2 regions of the Neobacillus oceani genome follow, and region 1 is predicted to be linked to the other one. Evidence: predicted binding sites of a transcription regulator. Region 1 holds the regulator's gene; the other holds the start of a gene.

Region 1 (4,418 bases):
CACTTCGATTACACGCTGAATTTCCTTGCTTCGGCCTATGACAGGGTCGAGGCTTCCTTCCCTCGCGACGACCGTCAAATCCCTTGCCAGGCTGTCTAGCGTTGGGGTGTTGGCGCTGACGGAAGTACTGCCGGGATGGCCTCCTGATTCATTGCTCCCTAGAAGCTGGAGAACTTGCTGCCGCGCCTTATTAAGGCTAACGCCAAGATTGTTTAGCACCCTTGCCGCAACACCTTCGCCTTCACGGATAAGGCCTAACAGGATGTGCTCCGTTCCAACGTAGGAATGGCCTAGTTTTCTAGCTTCATCCATGGATAGTTCAATTACCTTTTTCGCCCTTGGCGTGTAATGAATAGTCTGGGGAACTTCCTGCCCTCTGCCGATAAGCGTTTCAACTTCATTTTGGATCTTTTCCGCTCCCAGGCCAAGCCCATAAAGAGCCTTAGCGGCGATCCCATCTCCTTCACGGACGAGGCCGAGCAAAATATGTTCAGTTCCAATATTATTGTGGCCGAGGCGGATTGCCTCTTCCTGGGCCAGTGCAAGAACTTTTTGAGCCCTCTCTGTAAAACGGCCAAACATCATTGTCGTTTCCTCCTCATCTATCATTCATTTCCAGTTTTAGTCGCTCCCTGATAAGCCCCGCGCGCCGGATGTCTCTTTCATCCGGTCTCAATGGCCCGCCCGCATATTGCTGGAGGAAACCCGGCTGCGTCAAAATCATGAGTTCATTCAATATTGACCTGGAAATATTTTTTATATACCCCATATCAATTCCCAGTCTAACATCGGATAAACAACGGGCCGCCTCTTTCGTTTCAATAATCCTGCTATTTGAAAGAATTCCGAAAGACCTGAATACCCGGTCTTCCAATTGTATACGGGATGTCTTTTCCAAAGCTTCCCTTGCGGAGCGTTCTTGTGCAATCAGTTGGCTGACAACACTATTCAGGTCTTCAACAATATCTTCCTCTGATTTTCCCAGGGTAATTTGGTTGGATATTTGAAAAATATTGCCGAGCGCTTCGCTGCCTTCCCCATAAATCCCCCTCACGACAAGGCCAAGTTGGTTTATTGCCGGAATAATAGCATTTATTTGCTGTGTTAAAATAAGTCCAGGGAGATGCATCATCACCGAGGCCCTAAGACCGGTTCCGACATTTGTGGGGCAGCTAGTCAAATACCCGTGATCCTCATTAAAAGCATATTTTATATTCCCTTCCAGCCAATCATCAATCACATTTGCCGCTTCAAGCGCCTTTGTTAGCTGAAGGCCGGGGAATAGGCATTGAATCCTGATATGATCCTCTTCATTCACCATTACGCTTATTTCTTCGTTCTCCGAAAGGAGGCACGCCCCGAAAGGAGAATCCTCGGCAAGGTTTGGGCTGATTAAATGTTTTTCGACGAGTACCCTTTTTTGCAGCGGCTGCAACTCTTGCATTGAAAGAAGTTCAAGCTTGCCGAATGCTGTGAGGCCTGGGCCATCCACCATTTCCTTTAATTTCGAAATAATTGCCTGCCCTTCCTCACTTGTTAAAAGCGCCGGAAAATTATATTCATCAAGATTTCGTGCCAGCCTGATTCTTGAACTGAGTACAATATCAGCTTCCGGGCCTTCATTGTTCATCCAGGAACTGACCGCATGGTTTAGAAAATTTTCCAAAGACATAGTTACTTCCCCCCTCCGGCTGTTCCTCCTATCATGTTTTCAAGCGCCCTGATTTCATCCCTGATTTCAGCCGCCTTTTCAAATTCCTCCTTGGAAATGAGTTCCTTTAGCTTCCGCTTCGACTCTTCAAGCTTTTTTCTGATATGAAGCGTTCCGCCAACCCGTTTCGGTATTTTGCCGTTATGGGTCCAGTTTCCTCCGTGGAGCCTCCTTAATATTGGTTGCAGTTGGCTCGAAAACGTTTTATAACAATGTTCGCAGCCAAACCTTCCAACCTTGACAAACTGAGGGAAAGTCATTTTGCAATTCGGGCATTGAGGGACCTCCTCTTGCTTAAATGCATCCTCACCGGATTGTTGGTAGCCTTTATTAAAATTCAGAAGGCCGGCAAGCAAATTGTTAATTGAAAAACCGGGTCCTCCATTCATCATAAACATATCGCCCTTTTCCCGTGCGCATTGTTCGCAAAGATGAAATTCAGTTTTCTGGCCATTCAGGATTTTTGTGAAATGCATTGTTGCCGGCCTCTTATTGCACTCTTCGCAAATCATTTTCTCACCTTCTTCATGTATATGAAGGGAAAACACGGCCCTTTTCCCTATTTATATCTTAATGTCATAAGCATCGCTTTTAGCATTCGTGCCCGTAATTCATCCCTGTAGGGAAGGTCGATAAACAAAATCGATCTGTCAATAACACTCAGCATAATTTTTGCCTCACGTTCGGAAATTACTTTTTCATCTATCAACCGGAGAATGATTCCTTCCGCTTTGCTTTGGCTGACTTGGTCCTTAATAAGGGAAAGCACATGGTCCAGCAAGTGGGCATGGTCATTCGACTGGACTTTCATAATCCTAATGTAGCCGCCCCCACCCCGCTTACTTTCGACTAAATATCCCCGCTCTATTGTAAACCTTGTATTGATTACGTAATTAATTTGGGAAGGGACGCATTGAAATTTATCCGCTATCTCACTCCTCCTTATTTCAACAAGATCCTCTTCGCTTAACTCCAGAACCTGTTTTAAGTAGTTTTCAATGATATCAGAGATATTTCTCAACTTGCCACCCCCTACTGACTTTGACTATATTTGACTTTAATTATACATGATAAGGTTATGTACTTGCAATTTTTTTAATCCTTCATATTTTCTCCAATTAAAGTTCGTATGAAACCCTTCAAGGGTTTTTAAATAAGGGGGTTTTTTCCTCTACCCCAGATTTTAAAAACTAAACAGGGATGGCTTTTCTTTTAATATATTTTGCTGTTCCTGTCCAGAGTGTGGGCTCAATTTGGTCGGTTTTACTTTGTTATTCAGGCGGTGCTGCTAGAGGCTGTTAGGGAGGAGAGGTCGGTCTAGAGGATGCATTAATGGATCTTTGTAAACCACGGATTACTTCTGTGCTTTTATATAAGGTTGAACCAACATTTCTACAGGGCGAAGAGAATCTTGCGGTTAATTTCCGGTATTAAATTAAGGGGTTTATAGGACAACAAAACCACGTTTCGACGCTGGCTTGTCAATTATATGGGGTTTATGTGACAACCGAACCGGATTTCGGTGCTTGCTTGTCACTTATATCGGGAACACTTGGATATTCACTTTGCTGTCCAGAGACCATGCTTCTTCGGACAAACAACTCTTGAAAATTCACTTTGCTGTCCGGAGATCAGACTTCTTTGGACACACTACACTCGGAAATTCACTTTACTGTCCAGAGATCACGCTTCTTTGGACACACTTCCCATGAAAATTCACTTTGCTGTCCAGAGACGAGGCTTCTTTGGACACACATCCCATGAAAATTCACTTTGCTGTCCAGAGATCAGACTTCTTTGGACACACTTTATCTGACAACCACACCGAATTTCGACTCCTGACTGTCCCTTAAACAAGGATTATGGAACGACTTTTCAGGTTTTTCTCTTTTTGCCGCTCTCTCAAACATGGACAGAAAGGTTTTCTATGGCTGGCAGTTCATTCACATGCCTTAAATACACCAAAAAAGGCAACCCATTTAAAGGTTGCCTTCCATTTTGCCCGGCAGCGTCCTACTCTCACAGGGGCAAGGCCCCAACTACCATCGGCGCTGAGAAGCTTAACTTCCGTGTTCGGTATGGGAACGGGTGTGGCCTTCTCGCCATAACTGCCAGACTATTTGGTTTGAGGTTCATTCCCTCAAAACTGGATAATTTAAGAAGAAGTTCGGAAGAACACGGTAATCTATTTGGTTAAGTCCTCGATCGATTAGTATCAGTCAGCTCCACACGTCGCCGCGCTTCCACCTCTGACCTATCAACCTGATCATCTTTCAGGGATCTTACTTCTTACGAATGGGAAATCTCATCTTGAGGGGGGCTTCATGCTTAGATGCTTTCAGCACTTATCCCGTCCGCACATAGCTACCCAGCGATGCCTTTGGCAAGACAACTGGTACACCAGCGGTGCGTCCATCCCGGTCCTCTCGTACTAAGGACAGCTCCTCTCAAATTTCCTGCGCCCACGACGGATAGGGACCGAACTGTCTCACGACGTTCTGAACCCAGCTCGCGTACCGCTTTAATGGGCGAACAGCCCAACCCTTGGGACCGACTACAGCCCCAGGATGCGATGAGCCGACATCGAGGTGCCAAACCTCCCCGTCGATGTGGACTCTTGGGGGAGATAAGCCTGTTATCCCCGGGGTAGCTTTTATCCGTTGAGCGATGGCCCTTCCATGCGGAACCACCGGATCACTAAGCCCGA
Region 2 (4,418 bases), 620 kb from region 1:
TTTAGCAGGCGGCTCTGTCAACAATCCTGAAACATCATCGTACCATCTTGAAATAGCTTCACTTTATAAGGAGCACAATGATTCGCTGTGCGAATTGATGAATACATTCGGGTTGAACAGCAAAACGCTTGAACGGAAAAAAGGCTTTATCACCTATTTAAAGGAAGCCGAAAAAATCACCGAATTCCTGAATATTATCGGAGCCCACAATGCCCTCCTCCGCTTTGAGGACGTCAGGATTGTCAGGGATATGAGAAACTCTGTAAACCGGCTTGTGAACTGCGAGACGGCCAATTTGAACAAAACAATTGGTGCATCGCTCAGGCAGGTAGAAAATATCCGTTACATCGACCGGACAGTAGGCCTTGAAGTTTTGCCAGGAAGGCTTCGGGAAATAGCGGAATTGAGAGTGGCCTACCAGGACGTGACGCTAAAGGAGCTGGGTGAAATGGTTTCCGGAGGGACCATCAGCAAATCGGGCATCAACCACCGCCTTCGAAAAATCGATGAAATCGCGGAGAAACTAAGGGCAGCTGAACAGGCGCCGAAATAACAGCCACCGATGTGGAAGATGTGTCGCATAGGATCTTCAATGGGAAAGAAACAGCAACAGGCAGCTGCCGTAAAAGAGATATAGAGGAGGAAGAATGTGATGGTAGAAAAAGAAGTGGAAGTAAAATTGAAAACCGGCCTCCAGGCGCGGCCGGCTGCCCAGTTCGTACAGGAGGCTAACCGTTTTTCAGCGGATGTCTTTTTACTGAAGGACGGCAAGAAAGTGAATGCAAAGAGTATTATGGGCCTAATGAGCCTGGCTGTCAGCTCGGGAGCGGTTATCACCATTGCGGCCGATGGCCCCGATGATAACGCCGCCGTCGAAGCACTCGCACAGTATGTTTCGAAAGAAGATTGAATTTTTTGAAAGCGGATTCGTTCTGGAGTGAACGGGTCCGTTTTTTTTTTACGGATATGTGTTGGTGACGCCCAGAGTGTAATCGAAGGGTGACTAAGGACGTCTAATTCTTAAATGCGGAGAAGGGAGAACCCGCCTTGAGGATTTGGATGGTTTCGATTATAGTTTTATTTATGATTTTAGCAGGCTGTAAAGACAGTAAAGAAGCAGTTAAAGGCCAGTCCGATTTAAAAGGAGTAATTCAAGAAGTAGATAGTGATGAAAACCGAATTTTGATTGAGGATGGAGAAGTAGGTCTCGTATGGGTTACGCTGCCTATCCATGGGAAAATTGATCGCTACAGTAAGGGAGGAAGTGGTCGTCTGGGTTGACGGAGGAATAGATACATCGCTTCCCTCACAGGCAAGGGCGCTAAATATCGAAATCGTAAAGTAGCAGTCTGTTGTATCCCATCACCACCACAACAGCCCGCCTCCAATCGGAAACGGGCTGCAATCACAACGAGTATTATTTATCTTTTTTCTCTTCAACAATATTACGAGTGATGATATGGTCGACGAGGCCGTATTCTTTAGCGCGCTCTGCAGTCATGAAGTTGTCGCGGTCTGTATCCCTTGCGATTACTTCAAGCGGCTGGCCAGTACGCTCGGAAAGGATGGTGTTCAGCTTCTCACGAAGGAACAGAATCCGCTTGGCGGCGATTTCGATTTCGGTTGCCTGGCCTTGCGCGCCTCCTAACGGCTGGTGGATCATTACTTCAGCATTCGGAAGGGCGTAACGCTTGCCTTTTGTTCCGGCTGCAAGAAGGAACGCACCCATGGATGCCGCCATGCCGATGCAGATGGTTTGGACATCCGGCTTTATGAACTGCATCGTATCATAAATGGCCATCCCCGCCGTGATGCTGCCGCCTGGGGAGTTGATGTAGATGGAGATGTCCTTTTCAGGGTTTTCCGCCTCAAGGAACAGGAGCTGGGCGACGATCGAGTTGGCAACATGGTCGTCAATTCCGCTCCCAAGCATAATAATCCGGTCTTTTAACAGGCGTGAATATATATCATATGCTCGCTCGCCCCGATTTGTTTGTTCAATGACTGTAGGGATCAAATTCATAAGACTGCCTCCTTAAGAAACATTTTAAGATTTCCTTATGTAAGTATCATACAATGATGGTCAATAAAGGTCAAACGAATCGCTCAATAGATAAGGTTTTGTTCGAACTTTTTCCATGTTAGCCATCTTACCCAACGTTCCCCATTTTAAACATAATCTGTGCTTGCAAAGATGATTGGTTTCCACTATAATATGAAATTGTGATGCAAAAATATGCCCTCGTGGTGCAACGGATAGCACGCAAGATTCCGGTTCTTGAAATTCGGGTTCGAGTCCTGACGAGGGCGCTACTTTTTAAAAAATCAACGGTTCCTGACTCGGGGCCGTTGATTTTTTTTGTACTATTAACCTCGGTATCGCGTTGCGCGCCACTGGCCCCGGAAAGGGAAGACAATTCTTTTCCCAAAAACCTTGCCAAGTTTTTTTGGCTATAACCCAAACCACCGATTTTCATGTAAAATAGAAGGCGGGGGGTAAGCAGATGAACATGAGGATTGGACTTTTGCAACAGCAGCAGACAAGATTGTCAATGACGCAGGAATTGTCCCAGGCAATTGCCCTGCTCCAATATAGTGCCCAGGAGCTGGCGAGCTTTCTGGAAGCAAGGGCGCTTGAAAATCCCCTGCTTGAAGTCATGCCTTCCGGGCAGTCGAAAGACCGTCCAAGGAAAACAACCTACAGAGAAAAACAAAACGATATAAATGGAATTGCATCGGAGACGGGGACGACGCTTGAGGAACATCTTCTTTCCCAGCTGAAGCCCGGGCGCTTTCAAAAAGACGAACAAAAACTTATACGCCAGGTTATATTGAATATAGATGAAAATGGTTATTTCCGTGGAGATATAAATGAAATCGCTGTCATTTCGAATGCAAGCCCAGCAAAGGTGGAAGAGTGCCTGTGGGAAATTCAGCAGCTGGACCCGCCAGGAATAGGCGCGAGAAACCTGCAGGAATGCCTCCTCCTTCAACTTGATAGAAATGGTGAAGGATCTCCTTTGGCCCATGTGATCGTAAAAGGATTCTTTTCCGAATTTGCGGAAAAAAAGTGGAAGAAGCTTGCGAAGGAATTAAAGGTAAGCCTCAAGGAAATACAGGGAATATATGACCTTATGCAAAAATTAAACCCAAGGCCCGGGGCTGATTTTTATCAGGAAAGAGCTGCTTATCTTGTTCCAGACGTGGTGGCGGATTGCGTGAATGGGCAATGGCGCGTCCATCTTGTTGAAGGAAATCTCCCGGCAATCGGCTTTAACGACGATATGTTCCATTCACTAACGTCAAGCGGCGATGAGCAGGCAATCAAATTTCTGCAGGAAAAATACCAGGATTACCAATGGCTTGCAAAAAGTATCAGGCAGCGGAACGATACAATTTTAAAAGTGGCTGGGAAAATAATTGAAAAGCAGCCGTACTTTTTTGCGGAAGCGAAGGGGCAGCTGATGCCGCTTACGATGAAGGAAGTTGCTGATTGCTTGGATATCCATGAATCGACCGTCAGCCGCGCTGTCCGTGAAAAATACCTCGGGACGCCATTTGGCACCTTTGAACTGAAGTCGTTTTTCTCTTCCGGAATCGGCACTGTCTCGGACAGCAGTGCATCCTCGGCCCAGGTGAAAAAATTGATCGCTGCGATTATCGGGCATGAGGACAAGAGGCAGCCAGTTTCAGACCAAGAGATCACCAATATGCTAAAGAAGAACGAGGGGCTTGTCATTTCGAGAAGGACCGTGGCCAAGTATCGGGAACAACTGGGAATCGCCTCTTCTTCAAAACGGAAACGATTTTAATAAAGGATGATTGAGTTGAAACCGAAAGTTACTTTCTATACTAGGAGCCGCTGCCCGCTTTGCGAAAAGGCGAAGGAGGATTTGCTTGAAATCCGCGAGTCCATCGCGTTCGAGCTTGAGGAAATTGATATTGGGTCTAGCGACGAGTTGACCGAGGAATATGGGCTGATGATACCGGTCATCCTTGTTGATGGAATTGAAGCTGGATACGGAATCATTGAAAAGCAGTATTTAGTTTCGTTCATAAAAAATAGCCAATCCAATCATTTTAGTTGAATGTGAAAATCACTCCTGTTAAAATAAGTGCGAACAGGGTGATTTTTTTTGCGACAAGTGGGACATAATTTGTCATAGCGGGACAAAAAACGTCCCAGTACCTTGGGAGAGATTCTGCTATGCTCCGCTAATTTGCAAGAAGGAGTTGCAGCTCATGCACTCGTTATTAGATATCCAAAAAAGATTATTGCCGGACCTTCTCGACGTTATGCAGGAAAGGTATTCCATTCTGCGTACAATCAATTTTTTGCAGCCAGTCGGAAGAAGGACCCTTGCCGCGAATCTTGGCTATACGGAGAGGGTTCTGCGTACAGAGACCGACTTCCTGAA

Evidence for each region. Region 1 encodes CtsR, which represses protease genes until heat stress. Its sites were predicted from a motif close to ATGGTCAATAAAGGTCAAACA; they were not measured.
Region 2: the regulator CtsR is predicted to act here: its motif matches at 2,080-2,100, upstream of clpP (ATP-dependent Clp endopeptidase proteolytic subunit ClpP).

The regions. Positions count from the first base shown of each region.
Region 1 is NZ_CP143543.1:112,701-117,118, reverse strand. It holds gene clpC (ATP-dependent protease ATP-binding subunit ClpC) at 1-585, opposite strand, end outside; gene V1499_RS00600 (protein arginine kinase) at 599-1,672, opposite strand; gene V1499_RS00595 (UvrB/UvrC motif-containing protein) at 1,675-2,223, opposite strand; gene V1499_RS00590 (CtsR family transcriptional regulator) at 2,271-2,732, opposite strand; rRNA gene rrf (5S ribosomal RNA) at 3,712-3,827, opposite strand; rRNA gene V1499_RS00580 (23S ribosomal RNA) at 3,901-4,418, opposite strand, start outside.
Region 2 is NZ_CP143543.1:4,066,314-4,070,731, reverse strand. It holds gene whiA (DNA-binding protein WhiA) at 1-553, shown strand, start outside; gene V1499_RS20655 (HPr family phosphocarrier protein) at 653-910, shown strand; gene V1499_RS20650 (hypothetical protein) at 1,048-1,281, shown strand; gene V1499_RS20645 (DUF3221 domain-containing protein) at 1,232-1,345, shown strand; gene clpP (ATP-dependent Clp endopeptidase proteolytic subunit ClpP) at 1,418-2,023, opposite strand; tRNA gene V1499_RS20635 (tRNA-Arg) at 2,239-2,310, shown strand; gene rpoN (RNA polymerase factor sigma-54) at 2,505-3,812, shown strand; gene V1499_RS20625 (glutaredoxin family protein) at 3,828-4,088, shown strand; gene V1499_RS20620 (sugar-binding transcriptional regulator) at 4,243-4,418, shown strand, end outside.